DNA from 3 places in the Micromonospora sp. NPDC002575 genome. Region 1 is predicted to be linked to each of the others. Evidence: riboswitches for the same ligand, from Rfam matches in the RefSeq annotation. Region 1 holds a riboswitch; each other region holds the start of a gene.
What was found. A riboswitch is a leader RNA that binds a small molecule or an ion and turns the genes downstream of it on or off. The one in region 1 is predicted to bind cyclic di-AMP.

Region 1 (12,355 bases):
CGTTCCTGCCTGCTGTCGTCGCCATGTCGGACATGTTAGGGCTCGGCGACGACGCCCACGCCCCTGGGCCGGCGCGGGCCGGAGCGCGGGCCCGCGCAAGCCCTTCCCAACGCAGGAAATGTGTATCACGTAACGCTTGACCTGCCTTTCGCTGCGTGTGACCGTGGGGGAACTGGTCGTGCGCGTGAATGGCGAGGTGGTGGGGCATGGAGCAGTCCAGCATGTCGGTGGCTCAGTCGGGCTCCGGGCAGCTCGACCCCCTCCCGTCCATCGGGCGACCGGGCGAGCCGGGCGCTCCCTGCACCCCGGGCCGGGCCCTTGCCGAGCTGCACGCCGGCAACCACCGCTTCGTCACCGGCACGCCGCGCCACCCCAACCAGGACGCCGACCACCGGGCGGCTGTCGCCGACGGCCAGCACCCGTTCGCGGTGATCGTCGGCTGCTCCGACTCCCGCCTCGCCGCCGAGATCATCTTCGACCGTGGCCTGGGGGACCTCTTCGTGGTCCGCACCGCCGGGCACACCGTCGGCCCGGAGGTGCTGGGCAGCGTGGAGTACGCCGTGACCGTGCTGGGCACCCCCCTGGTGGTGGTGCTCGGCCACGACTCCTGCGGGGCGGTGCAGGCGGCCCGGGCGGCGGCCGGCACCGGCAGCCAGCCCGCCGGCAACCTGCGGGCCGTGGTGGACGCCGTGCTGCCCAGCCTGCGCCGGGCCGCCGAGCGGGGCATCGAGGACATCGACGAGATCGTCGACATCCACATCGCGTGCACGGTCGACGCGATGCTCGACAGGTCGACCGTGCTCGCCGCCGAGGTCGACGCGGGCCGGTGCGCGGTCGTCGGAATGTCGTACCGGCTCAGTGCCGGCGGGGTGCGGACGGTGGCCGCCGTGCCGGCCGCCATGGCCGCGGACGCCACCCCGACCCGCGCCGCCGCCTGACGCTCACCGCCGCCTGACGCACAACACCGCCCGGCGCTCACCGCCACCCGGCGCCCACCGCCTGGCGCTCGCCAGCCCTTGGCGTTACGACCGTCGCCTGCCGCACACCACTGCCCGAGAACCGACGAGAGGGGCCGCCCCCGCAGCGGGACGGCCCCTCTCGGCATGCGCGGCACGCGGCGTCAGAGCAGCGACATGTGCACGTGGTCGGTGTGGTTGGACGGCCCGCTGTAGGAGCTCCAGCCGTTCGCCGGGAACCAGATCTGCCGGTTCCAGATGACGTAGTAGATGCCGAGCCGGTCGGCGTTGCGGATGAGGAACGCGGCGAGATTGTTGCCGTACATCCGGGTGTCGTTGTTGTGCCAGGGGGAGAAACCGCTGTTCTGGAGCGACCAGTCGCAGGCCCGGCCCTTGGGGTGCTCCCACGGCCCGCCCGGCCGGTAGCAGCCCACGAACCGGTTGAAGCCGGCCCGCTTGACCTCCTTGTAGGCGTGCAGCGTGCGAGGCGTGACACAGCCGGAGGTGGTGGGGTCGTTCTCGCTGCACGACTCCGGCCGCCAGCTGCCGTCCGACGACCGGCCCGGCGCGATCCTCGCGACCGGGGACGTGGCGTTGACCAGGCCGCCCGTGAAGCCCTTGCCGCCGACCAGCGCGAGCGCCTTCTCGGCGTCGTGCTTCTTCTTCGCCATGACCGACGCCTGCTTCTGCTGCTCGCGCACCTCGGCGTCGAGCGCGAGCTTGGCCTGCTCGGCGCGGTTCTTCGCCGCGCTGACCTCGGCCAGCTTGTTGGCGTTGACCATGTTCAGCTCGTCGAGGGCGGAGGCGCGCTTGACGAACGAGTCCGGGCTGTTGCTCTCCAGCAGCATCGCCATCGCGCCGACCCGCCCGGTCCGGTACGACTGCGCGGCCATCTCGCCGACCTGCGGCGCGAGCGCGTCCAGCTCCTCCTGAGCCTTGCGCACCTCGTCGGCGAGCTGCGCCTGGCGCTTCTTGGACTTTTCGAGCTTCGACTTGGCCTGGACGTAGTCCCGGTTCGTCGCCTCGATCACGTCGGTGATGAGCTGGGGCTCGTCGTCCTCCTCGTGCCCCGAGGGTTGGGGGGCGGCGGCGGGCAGGGCGAGCGCCGGGGCGGCCGGCCCGGCGACGACCGCCAGGGCAGCGAGCACGGCCACCACGGGTGTCAACCAGCGGTGCAGGGGTGCCGTCACAATGTTCCCTTCCATCGACCGCCGACCGGGTTAGCTGACGGGTTCGGGGCGGAAGCGGCCCCTACCGCTCGCGCGGATTCACCCCGGGCACCTGGTTCCCCGGCTCGCCTCGCGGCGATTGGGCGGCGGCACCGCAGGCGCCGCTTCGCGCCTTCGGCGGTGACCGGCAGCGAGGTTACCCGAGAGGCCATGCGGGGAGCTACGTCCGGATGCCGACTAAAAGCGTCATTTCGTAATCGCCGTCGGTAATCAGTGATGCGCTTCTCAGGGCGGATGCCGCCATCGGTCACGCTGCGAAGTGTCACCATGCGGTGTCCGTGCCTCCTTCTCGGTGCGGCCGTCCGGCCGGGGGGTGGGTGGTGGCCTGGTCGTCGGGGAACCCCCCGACCGCCCGGCCGCCGCCGAGCGCCTCCAGCGCGAGATCGCGGTCCGCGGTCCGCCGTCCGCCCCCGCGGGTACGCGCCGCCGGCACGTCCCCGCCGCCCGCCGGGCCGGGGCGGGTCGCGGCGGCGTGCCCCGCCGTAGGGTGCCCTGTGCCGGTGTGCCCCGCCGTGGAGTGCCCCGCTGCGTTGCGCCCCGCCGCCGTGCGTCCCGCCGCCGTGCGCTCCGCCGCTGTGCGTCCTGCCGCCGTGACCACGGCGGCCAGCCCGGTGGTGAGCGGCACGGCGGCGATCAGGCCCAGCGTGGCGACCGCGCTGCGGACGATCTCCTGGGCGAGGAACTCGCTCGTCAGGATCTCGGTCACGGGGCGGGAGTCGGCGGTGAGCAGGAGCAGCAGCGGCAGCGACGCGCCCGCGTACGCCAGCACGATCGTGTTGACCGTGGAGGCGATGTGCGCCCGGCCGACGCGGGTGGCCGCCCGGTAGAGCTGCAACCGGGACAACCCCGGGTTGGCGTGCGCCAGCTCGGTGACCGTGGCCGCCTGGGTGACGGTGACGTCGTCGAGCACCCCGAGCGAACCGATGATGATGCCGGCCAGCAGCAGGCCGTGCAGGTCCACGTCGCCCCGGAACATCGACAGGGTGGTGGCGTCCTCGCTGCCGTACCCGGTGAGGTGGGTGGCCGCCGTGGCCAGGGTGCCCAGCAGTCCGGTGAGCACCAGGCTGCCCAGGGTGCCGAGGACGGCAACCGACGTCTGCGCGGTGACCCCGTGGGTGAGGTACAGCACCACGAACATGATCAGTGCGGAGCCGACGACGGCGATCGGCAACGGCGACCCGCCCGCGCCGATGCCGGGCAGCACGAACGTCAGCAGAATGGCGAAGGTGGCGGCGAGCCCGGCCAGGGCGGCCACCCCCCGCCAGCGGCCGAACGCGACGATCGCCAGCGCGAACACCACCGCCAGCCAGATCAGCGGGGTGCCGCGCTGGTGCTCGGCGATGTTGTAGGCGCTCGCCGCCGGGTCGGCCGGGTCGGTCAGTTTCACCAGCACGATCCGGTCGTCGACGGCGACGGTGGGCGCGCCGGGGCCGGTCGGGATCGGCGTCTCGACCTGCTGCCCGGCGTCGGGCCCCTGCTCCACCCGGACGGTCACCGTGCCGCACGGGCCGTCCGCGACGCCCGGCCCGCCGCCCTCCGGCGTCTCCGGCTGCGGCGGGCACTCCTCGGTGACCACCCGGGTCACCGTGCCGTGATAGCGGGGCACCGGCGAACTGCCGTCGACCTCCGGGCCGCCGTCGCGGGGCCACAGGACGGCCGCCGCGATCACGGTGATCACGAAGAGGGGGACCACGGTCGCGACGAGGACCCGCCGCACCCCCGGTGGGGTGGGCGGAGCGGGTCGGTTGTGGTCGGCGCCCATCGACGATCTCCAAACGGTGTCAGCGCGGGATACGGCTCGGCGGCCCGGACGGTTCAGCGTCGCGGGCGATCGATCCGGGCCGACTGCCCGGACGACCACACCCGGTCGACCCCTCGGGGACCCGCCCGCCCCCGAGGACCGCCCGAAGCCCCGCCCCTCCTCACGAGCCGCCGGGAGCGGACCGCGTCCCATCGCCCGGAATCGTAGCCACCCTCACCTGCGAACGCAGGTCGGCCGACACCATGTCGGCGACATGGCGGTGTTCCGGGCGCTCTGATACCGCCATGTGCCCGACACGCTGCCGTTTCGACGGGCGGCGGGGCATGTTGGAACCATGGCCCACGACGCGCACGCCAACCACGCCGGGCACGACAAGCACGCCGGGCACGACCCGGAGATGTTCCGCCGCCGGTTCTGGGTCTGCCTCGCGCTGACCCTGCCGATCGTCGTCACCAGCCACATGGTGATGGACTGGTTCGGCTACTCGCTGGAGTTCCCCGGCCGGGCCCTGGTCGGCCCGGTGCTCGGCTCGGCGGTCTTCTGGTGGGGCGGTTGGCCGTTCCTGGTCGGCGCGGTCCGGGAGCTGCGCGACCGGGCGCCCGGCATGATGCTGCTCATCGCGATGGCGATCAGCGTGGCATACGCCGCGTCGCTGGCCACCAGCGCCGGCGCGTTCGACCTGGACTTCTGGTGGGAGCTGGCGGCGCTGGTCACCATCATGCTGCTCGGGCACTGGCAGGAGATGCGGGCGATCGGCCAGGCCCGGGGCGCCCTCGCGGCGCTGGCCGCGCTGCTGCCCGACGACGCGGAGCGGGTCCGCCCCGACGGCGGCGCCGAGCGCGTCCCGGTGGCCGAGTTGCGCGTCGGTGACGTGCTGCTGGTCCGGCCGGGCGGTCGGGTGCCGGCCGACGGCCGGGTCGTCGACGGGGCCGCCGAGCTGGACGAATCCATGATCACGGGCGAGTCCCGTCCGGTAGCCCGGTCGGTCGGCGACCGGGTGGTGGCGGGCACGGTGGCCACGGACTCGGCGATCCGGGTCGAGGTGGAGGCCACCGGCGAGGAGACCACCCTCGCCGGCATCCAGCGCATGGTCGCCGAGGCGCAGCGCTCCAGCGGCCGGGCCCAGGTGCTCGCCGACCGCTTCGCGGCCTGGCTGTTCTACGTCGCCACCGCCACCGCCGTGGTCACGGTCGTGGTCTGGTCCGCCCTCGGCGACACCGACGAGGCCGTCGTGCGGACCGTCACGGTTCTGGTCATCGCCTGCCCGCACGCGCTGGGGCTCGCGATCCCGCTGGTCATCGCGCTGTCCACGGCGGTCGCGGCGCGCTCCGGCATCCTGGTGAAGAACCGGCTCGCGCTGGAGCGGATGCGCACCGTCGACGCGGTGCTGTTCGACAAGACCGGCACCCTGACCCGGGGCGAGCACGCCGTGACCGGCGTCGCGGCCGTCGCCGGCACCAGCGAGGACGAACTGCTGCGGCTGGCCGCCGGCGTCGAGGCGGACAGCGAGCACCCGCTGGCCCGCGCGATCGTCGCCGCCGCCGAGCAACGCGGCGGTCCCGCGCCGGCCACCGGCTTCCGCGCCCTGCCGGGCCGTGGGGTGCGGGCCACGATCGACGGCACCGAGTACGCGGTGGGCGGCCCGGCGCTGCTGCGCGAGCTGGGCGCGGGCCTCCCCGCCGAGCTGGAGCAGGCCACCGCTGACTGGGCTGGGCGGGGGGCGGCCGTGCTGCACCTGGTCCGCCTTCCCGGCACGGTGCTCGGCGCGCTCGCCCTCGCCGACGAGGTGCGCTCCGAGGCCCGCGAGGCGATCGCCGAGCTGCGCGCCCAGGGCATCCGCACCATCGCGATGATCACCGGGGACGCCCGGGCCGTGGCCGACGCGGTCGCCGCCGACCTCGGCTTCCGTTCCGGGGTGGACGAGGTCTTCGCGGAGGTGCTGCCGGCCGACAAGGACGGGAAGGTCACCGAGCTGCAACGACGGGGGCTGACCGTGGCGATGGTCGGCGACGGGGTCAACGACGCCCCGGCGCTGGCCCGCGCCGACGTGGGCATCGCCATCGGGGCCGGCACGGACGTGGCGATCGAGTCCGCCGGGGTGGTGCTCGCCTCGTCCGACCCGCGCGGGGTGGCGGCGGTCGCCCGGCTCTCCCGGGCGTCGTACCGCAAGATGGTGCAGAACCTCGCCTGGGCGGCCGGCTACAACGTGGTGGCCCTGCCGCTGGCCGCCGGGGCGCTGGCCTGGGCGGGGGTGGCGCTGAGCCCGGCGGTCGGGGCGATCCTGATGTCGGCGTCCACGATCGTGGTGGCGTTGAACGCCCAACTGCTCCGCAGGGTCCGCCTCACCCCCGGCTGATCCCGGCCGGGGCCGCAAATCCGGCGTGCGCGTCGGGCCACGTTCCGCGCCCCTGCATCCACGGGCGAGGCGAGGCAGGTCGACCTCGGGCGAGGCTCTAGCGTGGTGGTGTGCGGACGACGACGGCGGCGGCGGGCGGGCGGTGGGGTCGCCTCGCGCTGCTGCTCTGCACCCTGGTCGGCCTCGCCGCCATGCACACCCTCGGCCACGGCGCACACTCCGGCGGCACCCACGCCGGCCACGACGGGGCGACACCACGCGACGGCCACCCCGCCCCGGCGGTGCACGCCGAGGCCGCGGGTGTCCCCGGGGCGCTTGTCGGCGGCGCGGGTGGCGCTGTGGCGTTCCCCGGCAGCGCGGGCGGTGGTCGGGCCGACGGGCCGTCCGGGTGGAGCGTTTGCCTGGCGATGCTCGGCGCCCTCGGGGTGGCCCTGCTCGTCGCCGTGCTCCTGCTGACCGGTGCCCGGGCACCCGGCCCGCCCGGCAGGCAGGCCGGTGGCGTGCCCGCCGGACCGCGTGCCCCGCCACCCCGCCCGCTCGGACTTCGGCTGGCCGAGGTCTCGGTGTCGCGTACGTAGGACGGCCCGGCGCGGTGCCCGGCTCCGCCGGTGACCCGCGTCCCCGTCCTGCCCACGCACGTGACGAGACCGAAGGATTCACCGTGACCACTCGTACTGTCGCGCGCCGCGCTGCCCTGGCCGGCGCTGCCCTGACCGCCGTCCTCACCCTGGCCGCCTGCGGCTCCGCCGGCCACGGCTCGCCCAATCACGACGAGCCGGCCGCCGGCGCCGCCACTGCCAGCTCCATCGCTTCCGGGGCTCCCACGCGCGGGTCGGCCGCGTTCGGCGACGCCGACGTGATGTTCGCCCAGATGATGATCCCGCACCACCGGCAGGCCGTGGAGATGGCCGAGCTGGCCGAGACCCGCGCCGCCGACGCGGAGGTCAAGCGGCTCGCCGCCGCGATCAAGGCCGCCCAGGCCCCGGAGGTCGCCACCATGACCGGCTGGCTGGCGGGGTGGGGCCGGCCGGTCCTGTCGCCCGCGCCGGGGCACGGGCACGGCATGCCGGAGATGGACCACGCGATGCCGGGGATGATGTCCGAGGCGGACATGACGAAGCTGGCCGGCGCGAGCGGCGTCGACTTCGACCGGAAGTTCCTGCGCACGATGATCGCCCATCACGAGGGCGCGATCACCATGGCGCGGGAAGAGTTGGCCGAGGGGGCGAACCCCGAGGCCAAGGCGCTGGCCCAGCAGATCGCCATTAGCCAGCAGGGCGAGATCGACCAGATGAGGAAGATCCTCGCCCGGCTCTGACGGCCGGATCGGACGGCCGGGTCGTGCTGTGCGCCATGCCGGCGAGGTGGGGGTATCCGCGGCTCGGGATGCCCCCATGTCGCCGACATGAAGTTGATCAAGCGAGTGTCGGTCGCGCCGGGGAGTCGCGCCGCGGTCGCGGTCGCGGCCTTCGGCGCGCCGGCGGCGTCAGCCGCGCTTCATGAGGCGGCCGACGGCGGCCATCATCTCGGTGGCCATCTCGTCGGCCCGGCCCTCGACGGCGCCCTCGTGCAGGCAGTGCCGGGCGTGCCCGTCGAGCAGGCCGAGGGCGACCTTGTCCAGGGCCGCCTGGATCGCGGAGATCTGGGTGAGCACGTCGATGCAGTAGCGGTCCTCGTCGACCATCTTCTCGATGCCACGGACCTGACCCTCCACGCGGCGGAGCCGCGCGAGCAACTGGTCCTTGCTGGCGGTGTACCCCCGGGTCGGGGCGGGCATGGGTCCGGTCATGCGACCGAGATTAACATACCCCTCAGGGGTATGTTACGGTTCGACCTGGCGGATACCCCCACCCGGTATCCCTGGCGTTTCCAGGCCAGTGGTCCGCCTCACCATTACCCCCCGGGGGTAACGTGAGGTGCAGCGGAAGGAGAGAGCGATGGTCAGCACGACGTACGAGGTGCGGGGGATGAGTTGCGGGCACTGCGCCGGCTCGGTCGTCACCGAGGTTGGTGCGATCGACGGCGTCACCAACGTCAAGGTGGACCTGGAGGGCGGCCAGGTCACCGTCACCAGCGACAGCCCGCTGGACACCGAGACCGTGCGCGCCGCCGTCGACGAGGCCGGATACACCCTCGTCGGCGCGTGACGCCGCCCCTGCGGAGAAGTCGAGGCACACGATGAACACGGCGACGAAGCTGAGCGGTTTCGCCCTCGGCCTGGCGGCGGTGTTCGGCGCGGCGTACGGGGTCGGCCAGGTGGTCGGCCCCGTCACCCCCGCCGCCGACACCCGCCACGACGCCCACGCCGACGCCGGGGACGCCCCGGCCGCCCACCTGCCCGGCGGGCTGCTCGTCTCCGACCGGGGCTACACCCTCGCCCCGCTGGCCGCCCCGGCCGGCGAGTTCGCCTTCCGGATCACCGGCCCCGACGGGCAGCCGGTCACCCGCTACGAGGTCGCGCACGACAAGCCGATGCACCTGATCGTCGCCCGGCGGGACCTCTCCGGCTTCCGGCACGTCCACCCGGAGGCGGGGCCGGACGGCACCTGGCGGGTCGCGTCCCCGCTGGCCGGCCCCGGCGTCTGGCGGGCGTTCGCCGACTTCACCCCGGCCGGCGGGCCGGCGCTGACCCTCGGCGTCGACGTCACCGTTCCCGGCGCGCTCGCCGCCCGACCGCTGCCGCCGCCCGCCACCGCCACGACCGTCGACGGCTACACCGTCACCCTGGCCGGCGGGGTCCAGCCCGGCCGGGCCAGCCGGCTCACCCTGACCGTCAGCCGGGACGGCACGCCGGTCACCGACCTCCAGCCGTACCTCGGCGCGTACGGGCACCTGGTGGCCCTGCGCCAAGGCGACCTGGCATACCTGCACGTGCACCCGGAGGGCGCGCCCAACGACGGGACGACCCCCGCCGGGCCGGGCGTCACGTTCTCCGCCGAGTTCCCCTCGGCCGGCAGCTACCGGCTCTACCTGGACTTCCGGCACGGCGACGTGGTGCGCACCGCCGAGTTCACCGTCGTCGCCAGCACCCCCGCCGGAGCTGGCCCCGGCGCATCGGGCGCACCGACGACGACCGGCGCACCGACGACGACCGGCGTACCGGCGATGACGGGCGCACCGACGGCGACCGGCGTACCGGCCGCCACCAGCACCCCGACCGTCGACGCCGGCCACGGCGCCCCCGGGCACGGGCACGACTGACGGGAGGCAACGATGAGCTCGCCCACGCGACCGCTACCGGTCGCACCGAACCGCATCGAACTGGCGATCGGCGGCATGACCTGCGCGTCCTGCGCCGCGAGGATCGAGAAGAAGCTCAACCGGATGGACGGCGTGACCGCCACGGTCAACTACGCCACCGAGAAGGCCACCGTCTCGTACGCCGACGACGTCACCCCCGACGACCTGATCGCCACCGTCACCAAGACCGGCTACACGGCCGCCCTGCCACCCCCTCTCTCGCCCTCGCCCTCGCCCGAGTCGGCCACCGCCACCGCCGCCCAGCCGGTGGACGAGCTGCGCGGGCTGCGTACCCGGCTCTGGGTCTCCGTGGCCCTGGCCGTGCCGGTGGTCGTCCTCGCCATGGTCCCCGCCTGGCAGTTCGACTACTGGCAGTGGCTGTCGCTGACCCTGGCCGCGCCGGTCGTGGCCTACGGCGGCCTGCCGTTCCACCGGGCCGCCCTGATCAACCTGCGGCACGGCGCGGCCACCATGGACACCCTCATCTCGCTGGGCACCCTGGCCGCGTTCGGCTGGTCGCTGTGGGCGCTGTTCCTCGGCGACGCCGGCCAGCCGGGGATGACCCACCCGTTCCGGTTCGACATCACCCGCACCGACGGGGCCGGCAACATCTACCTGGAGGCGGCGGCCGGGGTGATCGTGTTCATCCTCGCCGGCCGCTACTTCGAGGCCCGCGCCAAGCGGACCGCCGGTGCCGCGCTGCGCGCCCTGCTGGAGCTGGGCGCGCGGGACGTCGCCGTGCTGCGCGACGGCGTGGAGACCCGGGTCCCGGTGGACCGGCTCGCCGTGGGGGACCGGTTCGTGGTCCGCCCCGGCGAGAAGATCGCCACCGACGGCGTGGTCGACGAGGGCACCTCGGCCGTAGACGCCAGCATGCTCACCGGCGAGTCCATGCCGGTCGAGGTCGGCCCCGGCGACACCGTCGTCGGCGCGACCATCAACGCCGGGGGCCGGCTGGTGGTCACCGCCACCCGGGTCGGCGGCGACACCCAGCTCGCCCAGATGGCGCGGCTCGTCGAGCAGGCCCAGACCGGCAAGGCCGCCGTGCAGCGCCTGGCCGACCGGATCTCCGGGGTGTTCGTGCCGATCGTGATCGCGCTCGCCGCCGGCACCCTCGGCTGGTGGCTCGGCGCGGGGGCCGGCCCGACGGCCGCGTTCGCCGCCGCCGTGGCGGTGCTGATCATCGCCTGCCCGTGCGCCCTCGGCCTGGCCACCCCGATCGCCCTGCTGGTCGGCACCGGGCGCGGCGCGCAGCTCGGCATCCTGATCAAGGGCCCGGAGACGCTGGAATCCACCCGGCAGGTCGACACGGTGGTGCTGGACAAGACCGGCACCGTCACCACCGGCCGGATGACCCTGGTCGACGCGCTCCCCGCCGACGGCGAGGACGCCGCCGAGCTGCTGCGGCTCGCGGGGGCGCTGGAGGCGGCGAGCGAGCACCCCATCGCCCGCGCCGTGGCCGCCGCAGCCGCCGAGGTGGGCCCGCTCGCCCCGGTCACCGGCTTCGCCAACGTCGAAGGGCTCGGCGTCACCGGCACCGTCGACGGCCGCGAAATGGTCGTCGGGCGGCTCCGGCTGCTGCGGGAGCGCGGACTCGACGTACCGGAGAAGCTCGAACGGGCGGTGACCGGCGCGGAGGCCGCCGGCCGGACGGCGGTGCTGGCCGGCTGGGACGGCCGGGCCCGGGGGGTGCTCACCGTGGCCGACGTGGTGAAGCCGACCAGCGCGGCGGCCGTCGCCGGGCTGCGCGCCCTCGGCCTCACCCCGATCCTGCTCACCGGCGACAACGCCACGGTGGCGCGGGCGGTGGCCGCCGAGGTCGGCATCGACGAGGTGACCGCCGAGGTGCTGCCCGCCGACAAGGTCGACGTGGTCAAGCAGCTCCAGGCCGACGGCCGGGCCGTGGCGGTGATCGGCGACGGGATCAACGACGCCGCCGCCCTCGCCCAGGCCGACCTGGGCCTGGCCATGGGCACCGGCACCGACGTGGCGATCGAGGCCAGCGACCTGACCCTCGTGCGGGGGGACCTGACGGCCGCCGTGGACGCGATCCGGCTGTCCCGCCGCACCCTGGGGATCATCAGGGGCAACCTGTTCTGGGCGTTCGCCTACAACGTGGCCGCGCTGCCGCTGGCCGCCGCCGGCCTGCTCAATCCGATGATCGCGGGCGCGGCGATGGCGTTCTCCTCGGTCTTCGTCGTCGCCAACAGCCTCCGCCTGCGCCGCTTCCAGCCGGCCCGCCGGCCCTGAGGGTTCGGCGGGCGACGTCGGGGTACTGGGTGGGTGTCGCACCACCGCAGTGAACGTTGGAGGTTCCCATGGGTATCGATGACAAGATCGCCAACGCGTCCGAGGACGCCGCCGGCAAGCTGAAGGAAGGTGCCGGGCGGGCCACCGACGACGAGCGGCTGGAGGCCGAGGGCCGCAACGACCAGGCGAAGGCCAGCCTCAAGCAGGCCGGCGAGAAGATCAAGGACGCTTTCAAGAGCTGAGTCGTACGTCCCGTCGCGCGCGCCGGACCGGCCCCTGTCGCCGGCCCGGCGCGCGCGTTCGTGGCCCTGTGCCGGCCGCTGCTGTTCGTGCCCCGGCGTGCGTCTGTGCCTCGGCGTGCGTCTGTGCCTCGGCGGGCGTCTGTGCCTCGGCGGGCCGGCGCGGCGCAGGTGGACGGCGACCGGCATGCTGGGACGGTCCACCACCGAACGGGGAGAACATGTCTCGTCCTGCCGTGACCGCGCTCCGCGCCGCCGCCCTGGTGACCCTGGTCGCACTCGCCGCCGGCTGCCAGTCCGGCGAAACCGCCGACGACCCGGCA
Region 2 (6,006 bases), on a different contig from region 1:
CCCGTCGGTCACAGCAGGTTGTGCCGGCGGGCGAACGCGGGAAACTCCGACCCGGAGCAGGGCAGGCGGGCGCCCGTCGCTCGCAGCCCCTCGATGAGGCTGCCTGCAGCCGCCTCGGTCTGCTTACCCGCACGGCACGCTCCCGCGAGGAGCCAGATGGTGCCGTGCACGCGTGCCCGGTTCTTGCGGGCGACCCTCGTAGCGTCCCGATCATCCGTTATCGCAATGCCTCCTCGCAGCTCAGCCGCAGCGAAGACGGACGCCTCGCCGAGGTTCCGCTCCGTGGCGCCCAGCAACGAGGTCCATCTCGTGAAGCACCGGATCTCATCGAGCGTGTCCAGGCGGGCGACACCCAGCCAATCCGCCTCACACGCCACCGCCAGCTCGGGCCGCATGGCCGAGCCCATCCGGAGCTCCTCGATCACCACCTGCGTTGTCCAGCACTCCGCGTCGATCAGCAGGTCGTGCAGGACGTCGAGCCGGTCGGCGAGAGTGAAGTGGCTAAGCACCATGGTGTCCACTACCAGGACGGGCGTCTGGGGCGGCCGGATCACGGCTCGATCTCCAGGTCGTCGTCGTCCGGCAGGTCGGGCTCGGTGATCTGGCCGTGCATCAGCTCGACAGCCCTGGTTCGGGTGATGCGGCCGGTCCGCAACGCCCCCATCACCGCGTGCGCGTAGGTCGGCGGCACCCGCACCGATGCGAGGTCCGGCTGCGGAACCCAGCCCAGAGCCTCCATGAACTCGGCCCGGGTGGGCCGGTTCTGGCTCCAGAGCCGCCGGGTCGACGCATCGATGGCCTTTGCCTGCTCCGCCTGCCGCAGAGCCAGCAACCAGGAGGTACGGTACCGAGCCGCGTAGCCCACCAGCTGGTCCCGGGTCATCCGGTCGGCATTCCGCGCGGCTGCGAGCACCTGGACGGGCAGCAGCAGCTCCGCTGCGAAGGCGTCGATGGCGGACTCTCGGTGCGTCCGCGAGGCGCTGACACCCAGATCGCTGGAGTATTCGTCGCCAATGATCAGATGGCCCAGTTCGTGCGCGGCCGTCGCCCGGCGGCGACCAGGATCGCCCGAGGTGCTCACCACCGCGACGGCGAGGTCAGCCTCGATCAGCGACGCCCCGTCGCCGGGTAGATTGGTCACCAGCGTCCACTGGCCGGCACGTTCGCAGACCTCGACGATGCTGTCGATCGGCCCATCGTCGATCCCGCACTCTCGCCTGAGCCACTGCGCTGCCTGCCTGGCCTGGTCCTCGGCGGTGACCGTGCCCGGGTAGCGGAGCGGTGGACGGGTCCGCAACACGCCGAGCCCCACGAGTTGCCGTACGTCGCGAAGCCACTCGACGAGGGCGATCTCCAGGCGTTCGGCGGCACGGGCGGCGTCGGTGCCAACCTCCTCGGTCACCGGCGCGGCCCGCCGGGACAGCACAGCCGGCCGTGGCTCGATCAGGTAGTCCATCGACACCCGCAGCACGCGCGACAGTCGCGCCAGTTCGAGGCCATCCAGCCGGCGGGTGCCAGCCTCGACCTTGGCCAGCATGGTGCGGTCGAGGCCCACCGCGCTGGCCAGGTCCTGCTGTGACAGCCCCAGGGACAGCCGGGCGTGCCGCACCTGCTCGCCGACGGAGCACCACTCCTGGTCATCAGCCATAGTGCGATAATCGCACACCCGGGCGTCGGAACGGGCCAGTGCACGAGACCCTCCGGCCGACCGGGAATTGCCGCTTCACCCGCCCGCCCCGGCCTCCCCGGAGACGGCACCGGCCCCGGCTCCCTTCGGAAGGGAGCCGGGGCCGGCGGGGGGAGGGCGTGTCAGGCCGAGTAGCCCCGCGTCGCGGCCCAATGGGCCAGGGATGCGGTGCTGATCCAGTACGCCGGGACGGCCGGGTCCGCCGAGTCGGCGATCCGCACGGTGCGCCCGGAGTCGCGGTAGCCGACGACGGCGATGTAGTGGCCGCCGGGGAAGGAGTGCCAGCCGCCGTCGACGTCGGTGGCGTCGCCGGCGATGTTGACCACGACGCCACGCCCGGCGCTGACCGCCTTCACCACGTCGGCCCGGAGCCGCTCCGCCTCCGCCGAGGTGGCGGCGCCGCCGGGGATCAGCCGGGTCCGGTACGGCTCACCCTTGACCATCTCGTTGAGCACCCGAGTGGTGTCGTAGGCCGAGTTGGTGCCCATCTCGGTGGTGCCGAGACGTGCGGCCAGGTCGTCCTGGGCGCCGTCGACGCCGGTGGCGGAGAGCGCGTTGCGCACCGCCGCCGGGCCGCAGTAGTAGTAGGTGCTCTGGGCCTCGTAGTCGTAGTCGAGGACCTTGGACGAGGGCGGCTTCGGGGCCGCCGGCTTCGCCGTGGTCTTCTTCGGCGTCGCCGAGGCGGTCAGGTCGGGGTTCGGGGTGGCCGAGGTGGCGCTCGGCGACGGGGTGGCGCTGGGCGGGGCAGCGGCCGAGAGCGGCGCGGCGATCCGGGCCTGGGCGCGGCTGGCCGCGTCGTCGAGCCGGGGCGCCACCTCGGTCACGGCGGCGCTGGTGGCCTGCTGCGGGGCGGGGGCGTCGTCGGCGGCGGCGAGCAGCGCACCGGTGCCGGACGCCAGCAGGAGCGCCGCGGCGGAGCCGGCGACGACCTGGTAGGGGCGTTCCGTGGCGAGTCGCCGCAGGTGCCGCTTGAGCTGATCGTTCACGTGTTCCTCCACGGGGCGGGGGCGGAAGCGGAGGCCCCGGGCGCGCGTCGGCGCACGGCGGCACGGACGTGTCCGCGGCCGATGGGGTCCGCTTTCTGGGGCGCCCGCTCAGGCGGGCGTACGAGAAGGGGTGCGACGGTCAGTGCGCCGGCTCGACGGCGGCGGACGCGAGCACCGGGCTCCGTGGTGGAGGAACAACCCGGGGGGTGGGTTCGTGCTGCACGAGGATGGAACTCCTTCCGACACCGCCTACCGGGTTAGCTGACGGATTCGGGCGGGAAGATCGCCCTACCGCAGGCCGTGGCCCGCGGATTCACCCCGGACGTGCAATGGGTCCCCGGTTCGTGATGGTCACGATTGAGCGGGTCGGCGCGGCGTCGCCTGTTGCGATCGGGTACCGCACCGGACGGGCCGACACTACTGGCCGACGGAAGCCCTGCCAACCCCCCGCCACCTGCTTAAACATCCAACGGCCGGCAAATTTACGGGCCATTCGGATACTGACGTGACTCAATGGGACTGCCGACTCATCCGACGTCAGCCGCCCCGCAACGGGACGACGAGCCGCGAATCCCCGGCGAATAACGCCCCCGGTCGAACAGAATGCTCCGCCTGCCCGATCCCCCAAACCCGTGACCCGCCTCACGCCCCACCCACCCCCCGCCCCGGCCCCTCGCCCCCGCCCCCTCACCCCGGCCCGACTCGCCCCGGTGATCAAGAGAAAAGCGTCAGGGTTGATCTCCACGATGACGCAAATCTCTTGATCACCGCACCGAGTCGGGCCGGGCCGCGGCGCACCGCGCCGGGCCGCACCGGGCCACACCGGGCCGCGCCGGACCGCACCGGGCCGCACCGGACCGCACCGGGCCGCGCCGGGCCGGGCCGGGGTGGGTTGGGGTGGGGTGGTTAGCCGAGTTGGGCTGGGTGCCAGCGGGGTGGGTGCCAGCCGAGGGCTTTCAGGGCCCTGCTGGAGGCCGTTGCGCTGGCCGCCGGCACCCGGGCGGGCCGGACCCGCTCGGCGGCGGCGTACGCCTCGGCGGCGAGCGCCCGGGCGGCTTCGGCGGCCAGTTCGGCGTCGTCCCACGCGGCCCGCTCGCGTGCGGCGGCGGCGCGGTAGCGGGCCAGCCTGCCGTCCCGGACGGCCCGGGCCAGGACGACCTCCTGCTCCACCGGGTGCCGCCGGGGGTCCCATCCGCCCCGGCGGGCGAAGACGTCGCAAAGTTGCCCGATGGACAGCTCTCCCCGCAGGTGGGCCGCCGTGGCGGCGTGGTGCAGCCAGCGTTCCCGGGCCGCGTACTCGGCCGGGGTACGCGGGGTGTGCGGCGTCGGCAGGGCGGTCGCGTCGCGGAAGCGCCGGGCGGCGGTCTCCGCCTCGTCGTACGCCTGCCAGGCCCGCTCGGCGGCGTCCTGGGCGGCCGTCCAGGCGGCCCGCCGGCGGCGGGCGTTCTGCGCGGCCCCGGCGGCGGCCACGGCCACCTCCTCGGCGTACCGGCGCAGGTCGGCGGCCTCGGGGGCGGGCGGGGCGGCGGGCCGGGACGGTGGCTCGGCGGCGGGCGGACGGTCCCGCTCCGGGCGGGCGACCAGCACGGCGAGCACGGTGAGCGCCAGCACGAGCAGCACCGACCAGATGGCGGCGGCCAGCGGCACCTCGGTCAGGAACTGGTAGAGCACGATGTCCATGGTCGGCACCTCACGGGGGTGGAGGCGGAAAGGGATCCGCGCCGCCGCCGGGCGGGGCGCGTACGGCGGGGCGTGTGCGGCCGGACCCGGCGGGCGGGGGCAGCGGTGGGTTCGTCGGCGACGGTGCGGGCGGGCGGGCCCGCCGCGTGGCTCAGGCGGCAGGCGGCGCGCGGGGGCCGGCGGCGGTGGGGACGAACCCGGCCGGCACCCGCTGCGGGGCCGGCGTGGCGGCCGGCGGGGGCCCGGCCTCGGCGGGCGGCGGCGCGTCGGCCGGAGGCAAGGGGCCGGCGGCGTCCGCGGCGGCGGTGGCGCCCGCGACCGACACGGAAACGGCGGCTCCCGCCGATTCGTCGGCAGCGGAGCCCGCGACGGCGGTGGCCGCGGTGGCCGGGCCGGGCTCGACGCCACCGGTAGCCATCGCGCCGAGCGGCAGCGACGCGGTGCCCAGGGAGAACGCGACCACGACGGCGAGGGCCGCCAGCATCCGTGCGGTCCAGCGCGCGACCCACCACAGGGGACAGGTCAGCGCGACGGGAAGCACCACCCCACGCTACCGTCGCCGGCCGCACGACGCACCGCCGGCGAGCGTGTCACCTGCTCGGCGCGGCGTGGCGTGGCGCACGACCGCCGGCGGCCCGGGGCACGGCCGGCGGCGGCGGATCGGGGGCGCACCACCGCCGGCGGGTCGGGGCCCGGCCGGCGGGTCGGGGGCGCGGCCGGCGGGTCGGGGGCGCGGCCGGCGGGTCGGGGGCGCGGCCGGCGGCGGGTCAGGGCGCGGCGGCGGCCGGGGCGCGGGGCCGGCGCGGCGGCCCGAGCAGGCGGGTCAGCGGCGTCTCCACCCACCGGTGCAGCAGCGCGGCCAGGCCGAGGTTGACCAGCAGGAAGCCGACCGCCGCCAGCGGGCCCCACCAGCCGGGCAGGCCCGTGCCGAGCCGGTCGGCCAGCCGCAGAACGGTGATCATGACGAAGACGTGCACCAGGTAGAAGGCGAAGGAGACCTCGCCGAGCCAGACCATCGGCCGGGACCGCCACGGCGTCCGCGCGCCGCGCACGTCCGCGTCGGCGGCGGCCACGATGACCAGCAGGTACGCCGCCGCGAGCAGCGCCGCCCACAGCTCGGCGCGGATCCATTGGGCGGCGACCACCCAGGTGACGACGAAGATGACGCTGGCGGCGGTGAGCCCGGGACCGCGCCAGCGCCCCCGGCGCAGCAGCTCGGCGGCGGCCACCCCCATCCAGAACTCCAGGGATCGCACGACCGGGAAGATCTGAGTGAACCACCAGGTGCTCTCCTGCGGCACCAGGCGCTGCCCGGGCCAGAGCGCCACGATCAGCAGCGGCACGGCTGCCACCACCGCCCACAGTGCCCCGACCGGGGCCCGGCGCACCAGCGGCAGCGCGAACGGCAGGCAGACGTAGAAAAACAGCTCGCAGGAGAGCGACCAGCTCACCGAGTTGACGCTGTAGAAGTAGCCGGGCGTCGGGTCCCATGCCTGGACCAGGAACAGGTTCTCCAGCGCGGCGCGGACGTTGACCGGGTCGGCGAAGACCCACACCCCGGTCGCCAGCACCACCGCCCACATCAGCAGGTGGTTCGGGTAGATCTTGGCGAGCCGGCGGCGCAGGAAGTCGCGGCGGCGGTCCCCGTCGCGG
Region 3 (6,006 bases), on a different contig from region 1:
CCATGTGAGGCGAAGGGAGGTAGGCCATGACAACGCACGTATTCACGTTGGTGCTCGATCGGCAGCCTACCGATGATGAACTGGACACTCTCTGTGCCGAAGGCTGCGATGACGCGGCCTTCGGCACAGAGAACGGCCTTCCGATCGCAGAGTTCGATCGAGAGGCCAGCACGATGGCGGACGCGATCACCTCCGCAGTCAAGACCCTCGACCACGCTGGCCTGACCGCGCTTCGTGTACTCGATCAAGATCTGGTGACGCTTGCCGACATCGCCGGTCGCATCGGGCAGAGCAGAGAGTCTGTGCGGCGATACGCCACGGGCGATCGAGGGCCGGGCACCTTCCCACCTCCGATCAACCCCGCCCGCGAGGGCACCATGTTCTACAGGTGGAGCGAGGTCAGGTCATGGATCCAAAAGAACCTGAAGGTTGAGATCCCAGACAGCGACCCATCGCTGGTGGTGGCGAACCTCATGCTTCAGGCAAGGCAGCACCGCGGACGCGTCGCGCACTGGGGAGTGCTGGTCGAGCTACTCGCCGCCCCAACTCCTAGCGACGGCCAACAGGGCTAATGGCACGCCAATGGCACGCCGCATGATCGTTGACCTTGAAACCTCGAAGGCCCTGGCTCGGGACTTGCGTCCTGACCAGGGCCTTCGTGCGTGGAGCGGGTGACGGGAATCGAACCCGCACTGTCAGCTTGGGAAGCTGATGTTCTGCCATTGAACTACACCCGCAGGCGGACCCACTGTACCCGACGCCGTCGCCGCCTGCACCCAGGCACCCCCTCACGTGCTCCACCATCCCGACCACGCCGACACCCCGGCGACCAAGATCCGCAGGCCATCGATGGTGCGTAGGATTTTCACCGCGGCAACATATGCCCATTCTCAAATCTCTCGATCGGTTGTAACGTCTCCCGCACGTTCAAGCCACGGCGCGACACACCCCCTGCCGCGCCGCCAGAAAGAGGTGGGCCCATGGGACTCCGTCCCAACCTGCTGACCCGGCGCACCGCCGGCGTCGCGTCGACGACCCTCGCGCTGCTGCTCAGCACCGCCGCCGTGGGTGTCGTCCCGGCCGCTTCGGCCTTCTCCGCCGCCCCGACCGAAGCGTGCGCCGAGCCGGCCGACGTCCACTCGGACGCCCGGGTGAAGGCCGGCGCGCACGCCAAGCACGAGCCGAACGAACTGACCGCGAAGGAGACCCGCGAGCGGGAGGCCGACCTCGCCGCCGCCCTGCGCGAGCGGGCAAACTTCCGGGTCGGCGCCGGCGCCGCGGCGCTCGCCACCGTGACCATCCCGGTCATCGTGCACGTCATCCAGGAGGACAGCACCCGCGCCGGTGGCAACATCCCCGACTCGATGATCAACTCGCAGATCAGCGTGTTGAACCAGTCCTACAGCGGTGCCACCGGCGGCGCGGCCACCGCCTTCAGCTTCCAGCTCCAGAAGATCAACCGGGTCACCAACCCGGCGTGGTACCCGATCGTGCAGGGCTCCTCGGCTGAGCGCTCGATGAAGAGCTCGCTGCGCGAGGGCGGCAAGAACACGCTGAACGTCTACCTCGGCGAGCTGAGCGACGACCTGCTCGGCTGGGCCACCTTCCCGAAGCGCCGGCTGGACAACATGGACGGCGTCGTCGTGCTGGGCGAGTCGCTGCCGGGCGGCACCGCCACCAACTACAACCAGGGCGACACCGGCACTCACGAGGTCGGCCACTGGCTGAACCTCTACCACACCTTCCAGGGCGGCTGCTCCGGCTCGGGCGACGGCGTGAGCGACACCCCGGCGGAGGCCTCGCCGGCGTACCAGTGCCCGACCGGCCGGGACACCTGCACCGCGGCCGGGCTGGACCCGATCACCAACTTCATGGACTACACCTACGACACGTGCATGTACCAGTTCACCGCCGGCCAGGCGGCCCGGATGCTGACCGCGTGGGACGCCTACCGCGCCCCCTGACGTACCACTGCTGTTGATCGCCCCGGTGCCGGCTCCGTCTCCCGACGGGCCGGCACCGGCGTCTGTGGGGGTCAGGCCGCCGCACGATGGGCACCGCGCCCGCCGAGGGCCGACCGCCGATCCGGTACGCCCACAGCGCCCCCGCCCGAGGCGGTGCCAGCGGCGTCGGCGGCCCCGGGGTCGAGCCAGACCTGCACGGCGGGCCGGTCGGTCGCCTCGCCGGGGCGAACGGTGCCGGCGTCGCCGCGCCGGGCCAGCATCGCCACGTCGACGGTGAACTCGAAGAGCCGCCAGTCCACCTGCGGCGCGGCCCGCCCGATCTCGGCGAGCCGGGCCACCCGGGCCTGGTCGGTCACCGGTCGGGCGTGCCCGGCCACGTACGCCTCGTCGTCGCTGTCCTCCGGCGGGAAGGAGTGCAGCGCGTAGCGGCCGTCGCGTTCGAGGTCGCGCCGCTTCGGCGAGTCGACGACGAAGCAGAAGAGCCCCTCGTCGGTGATCACCGGGGAGACCGGGTGCACCCGGGGCCCACCGTCGGCGCGGACGGTGGCCAGGTAGCCGAAGCCCGGCCCGTACTGCTGCATGAGGTGACGGATCCCGTCGGCGAGTCGTGGCTCGTCAGCGGCGAATTCGGACCAGGAAGCCATGCCGACATCCTATCGAACACCTGTACGACACGCGAAGCGCGACGCGCGGGTCGGGCACCCGATTCGCAGGCTCGCTCACCAGCCCCGCTGACCAGGCCCGCCGACCCACCTCGCTATGGTGTTGCGATGCTGCTCTCCGACCGCGACCTCGTCGCCGAGCTGAAGGCCGGCACGCTCGCGCTGGAGCCGTTCGAGCCGACCCTGGTGCAGCCGTCGAGCATCGACGTACGCCTCGACAAGCTCTTCCGGGTCTTCAACAACCACCTCTACACGCACATCGACCCGTCCGTGCAGCAGGACGACCTGACCTCCATGATCGAGGTGCCCGACGGCGAGCCGTTCGTGCTGCACCCCGGCGAGTTCGTGCTCGCCTCCACGCTGGAGGTGATCTCGCTCGGCGACCAGCTCGCGGGCCGGCTGGAGGGCAAGTCGAGCCTGGGCCGGCTGGGGCTGCTCACCCACTCCACGGCCGGCTTCATCGACCCGGGCTTCACCGGCCACGTCACGCTGGAGCTGTCCAACGTGGCGAACCTGCCGATCACGCTCTGGCCGGGCATGAAGATCGGCCAGTTGTGCATCTTCCGGCTGTCGTCGCCGGCCGAGCACCCGTACGGTTCGGCGGTCTACGGCTCGCGCTACCAGGGCCAGCGTGGCCCTACCCCGAGCCGCTCCTGGCAGAACTGGCGCACCTGGCCGCCCCGCTGACGCCGACCCGCTGACGCCGCCCCACTGACGCCGACCCGCTGACGCCCCGCTCCGCTGGACGCCCCGCTCCTCCTGGGGCGCGCTGCGCCGCCCTCCGCCACAGGGGTGTGAGAAGGGGCCCCTTCTCGACCGTATGCGTTAACAAGGGGCCCCTCCTTGCACCTCAGGAGGGGCGGCCGAAGCTGTGGATCGGGCCGTCGTCGACGCGCTTCATCTTCACCGGGACGCCGGCCCGGGAGGCGTGCACCACCCAGCCCCCGCCCACGTACATGCCGACGTGGTGCAGGTCGGAGTAGTAGAACACCAGGTCGCCGGGGCGCAGGTCGGCGCGGCTGACCCTGGCGGTCACCGACCGCTGCTGGGCCGCGTTGTGCGGCAGCGAGACGCCGGCCTTCGCCCAGGCGGCCAGCATCAGCCCCGAGCAGTCGTACGAGTTCGGGCCCTCCGCGCCCCAGACGTAGGGCTTGCCGATCTGGGCGCAGGCGAACTTCACCGCCGTCCCCGCGCCGCCACCCGGGTAGGACGCCGGGCAGGGGGCGGGCTTCAGCGGGCCGCCGCCACCGTTGCCGTACACCTTCAGCCGCAGCTTCTGCAGGCGGTCGATCTCGGCGTTGATCTGCTTCCGCTTCGCGGCGAGCTGGGCCTCGGTGCGGGCGAGCTGGGCGACCATCTCGTCGAGGGGCTGCTTCTTCGCGGCCAGCTCGTCGCGGAGGTCGACGACCGCCTGGACGTCGTGCTGCTGGCGCTGGGCGAACCGGTCGAGCAGCTCCAACTGCCCCATCATCTGGCTCGGCGTGCGGCTGCCGAGCAGGGCGTTGACCACCGAGATGTTGTCGCCCTTGTACGCCTCGACGGCGAGGCCGCCGACCTTCCTCATCGCCTCGTCCACCTGGCGCTGGAGCGGCCCGATCTGCGCGGCGAGCGCGTCGGCCTGCCTGCGCTTGGCGGCCAGGTCCTGGCGGGTGGCGTTGTGCCGCTCGATGAGCGGTTCGAGTTTGTTCCAGTCCTCGTCGATCTGCCGCTCGATCTCGGCGACCGAGGGGTCGGCGTGGGCCACGGTCGGTGCGCCGGTCAGGACGACGGCGACGCCGACCAGGGCGGCGAGGGCGGTGGTGCAGCGTGACCAGCGGGTACGCGGCGCAGCCGGCATCCGGTCGGCGTCGGCCGTCCGGCGTGACGGGCGCCGCGGGGCATGGTGTGCCACCGGGCTCCGTTCTCCTTCTTCCTCTACCGCCTACCGGGTTAGCTGACGGGTTCGGGCGGGAAGGGAGAGCGCCCTACCGCAGCGCCGCTGCGGATTCACCCCGGCGTACCTGGGTCCCCGGCTCGCCCGGAGGCGACTCGGCGGTGTCGCACCGTCACCGCCCGGCTGGGCGGTGCAGCTACCGGCCGACAATTGGCCAGAGTAGAGACGGGCGTCATCGCTTCGCAACCCGACGGGCCGTGACACACCGTACAGGCCCCTCGTCGGCTTCGATGCCCGCCGCACGCCGAAGGCCCCCGGTCGGGTGACCGGGGGCCTTCGGGCGGTGCTGCGCGGCGCGGCCTTCGCGGGGGCCGGTCCGGGTCAGCCGGGTCGGCGGAAGCCGGCCACCGGCATGGTGTTGATGCTGCTCACGTTGACCGGCTTGCCGGCCCGGGGCGCGTGCACCATCTTGTCGTTGCCGATGTAGAGGCCGACGTGGTGCAGGTCGCTGAAGAAGAACACCAGGTCACCGGGGCGGGCCTCGGAACGCGGGATGGCGCGTCCCTCGTTCCACTGGGCGCCGGTGAAGTGGGTCAGGTGGATCCCGGCGGCCTTGTAGGCGTACTGGGTCAGGCCCGAGCAGTCGAACGAGTTCGGGCCGGTGGCGCCCCAGACGTACGGGTCGCCGACCTGGGCGCAGGCGGTCCGGATGGCGGTGCGGGCGGCCGAGCTGACCACGCCGGTGACCGTCGGGCAGCCCTCGGTGGACACCACGGTCTTCGGCATCGACGCCTGGAGCCGCTTGATCTCGGCGTTGATCTTGGTCTTCTTCGCCGCCAGCTCCTTGGTCTGCTTCTCCTGGGAGGCGATGAGCGTGTCGAGCTTCTGCTTCTCGGTGTCGTACTTCGCCCGGACGGCGAGCACGCCCTCGACCTGCCTGCGCTCCTGCGCGGCGAGCCGGTCCAGAATGGTCAGCTGCTCGGCGAGGGTGCCCGGCTTGGTGCTGACCAGCAGCGCGCCGATGTCCTGCGACGGGCCCGAGATGTAGTAGCGGGAGGCGAGGTCGCCGACGCGGTTCATGGCCAGCTCTGTCTCGAGCGCCAGCGGCTCGATCTTCTTCTGCACCTCCGCCGCCTTCTCACGGTTCACCTTGAGCTGGGCGCGGACCTTGTTGTACTGCTCGATGGTGGGCTCAAGCTGCTCCCACTGCTTGTCGATCTGCGCCTCGATCTCGTCCACCGACGGCTCGGCGTACGCGGGCGCGGTCAGTGTCCCGGCGCCGACGGCGACCGCCGCGACCAGGGTGAGCAGGCGGCGTGCGAAACGGCGGGCACCACCCGGGCGAGCGGTTGACCGTTCCGGGGCATGACGATGAGGGGGCATGGTTGCCACCGGCACCGACTCCTTCGCAACCGACCGCCGGGCGCCTCGCGAGAGGGAAGATCGAGGCAGACGACCCACAGCGGTCAGCGCCTCACATTAGGGGAGTCCCGCGTGAGGAATCAAG

Region 2: another riboswitch for cyclic di-AMP. It lies ahead of ACFYWL_RS18260 (C39 family peptidase); the one in region 1 lies ahead of ACFYWL_RS11985 (coiled-coil domain-containing protein).
Region 3: another riboswitch for cyclic di-AMP. It lies ahead of ACFYWL_RS07920 (NlpC/P60 family protein); the one in region 1 lies ahead of ACFYWL_RS11985 (coiled-coil domain-containing protein).

What each region holds. Positions count from the first base shown of each region.
Region 1 is NZ_JBIARA010000006.1:134,541-146,895, forward strand. Features, by position in the region: partial or broken gene ACFYWL_RS11975 (helix-turn-helix transcriptional regulator) at 1-34, opposite strand, end outside; gene ACFYWL_RS11980 (carbonic anhydrase) at 207-938, shown strand; gene ACFYWL_RS11985 (coiled-coil domain-containing protein) at 1,121-2,146, opposite strand; cyclic di-AMP (ydaO/yuaA leader) riboswitch at 2,151-2,281, opposite strand; gene ACFYWL_RS11990 (YibE/F family protein) at 2,448-3,947, opposite strand; gene ACFYWL_RS11995 (heavy metal translocating P-type ATPase) at 4,282-6,303, shown strand; gene ACFYWL_RS12000 (hypothetical protein) at 6,414-6,881, shown strand; gene ACFYWL_RS12005 (DUF305 domain-containing protein) at 6,965-7,621, shown strand; gene ACFYWL_RS12010 (metal-sensitive transcriptional regulator) at 7,790-8,092, opposite strand; gene ACFYWL_RS12015 (heavy-metal-associated domain-containing protein) at 8,241-8,450, shown strand; gene ACFYWL_RS12020 (hypothetical protein) at 8,482-9,504, shown strand; gene ACFYWL_RS12025 (heavy metal translocating P-type ATPase) at 9,517-11,793, shown strand; gene ACFYWL_RS12030 (CsbD family protein) at 11,862-12,035, shown strand; gene ACFYWL_RS12035 (hypothetical protein) at 12,269-12,355, shown strand, end outside.
Region 2 is NZ_JBIARA010000011.1:170,781-176,786, reverse strand. Features, by position in the region: gene ACFYWL_RS18270 (hypothetical protein) at 9-512, opposite strand; gene ACFYWL_RS18265 (helix-turn-helix domain-containing protein) at 551-1,648, opposite strand; gene ACFYWL_RS18260 (C39 family peptidase) at 1,810-2,685, opposite strand; cyclic di-AMP (ydaO/yuaA leader) riboswitch at 2,905-3,047, opposite strand; gene ACFYWL_RS18255 (hypothetical protein) at 3,580-4,353, opposite strand; gene ACFYWL_RS18250 (hypothetical protein) at 4,505-4,894, opposite strand; gene ACFYWL_RS18245 (acyltransferase family protein) at 5,121-6,006, opposite strand, start outside.
Region 3 is NZ_JBIARA010000004.1:59,628-65,633, reverse strand. Features, by position in the region: gene ACFYWL_RS07945 (helix-turn-helix transcriptional regulator) at 27-572, shown strand; tRNA gene ACFYWL_RS07940 (tRNA-Gly) at 664-737, opposite strand; gene ACFYWL_RS07935 (zinc metalloprotease) at 981-1,964, shown strand; gene ACFYWL_RS07930 (pyridoxamine 5'-phosphate oxidase family protein) at 2,036-2,608, opposite strand; gene dcd (dCTP deaminase) at 2,735-3,313, shown strand; gene ACFYWL_RS07920 (NlpC/P60 family protein) at 3,477-4,463, opposite strand; cyclic di-AMP (ydaO/yuaA leader) riboswitch at 4,530-4,670, opposite strand; gene ACFYWL_RS07915 (NlpC/P60 family protein) at 4,881-5,897, opposite strand.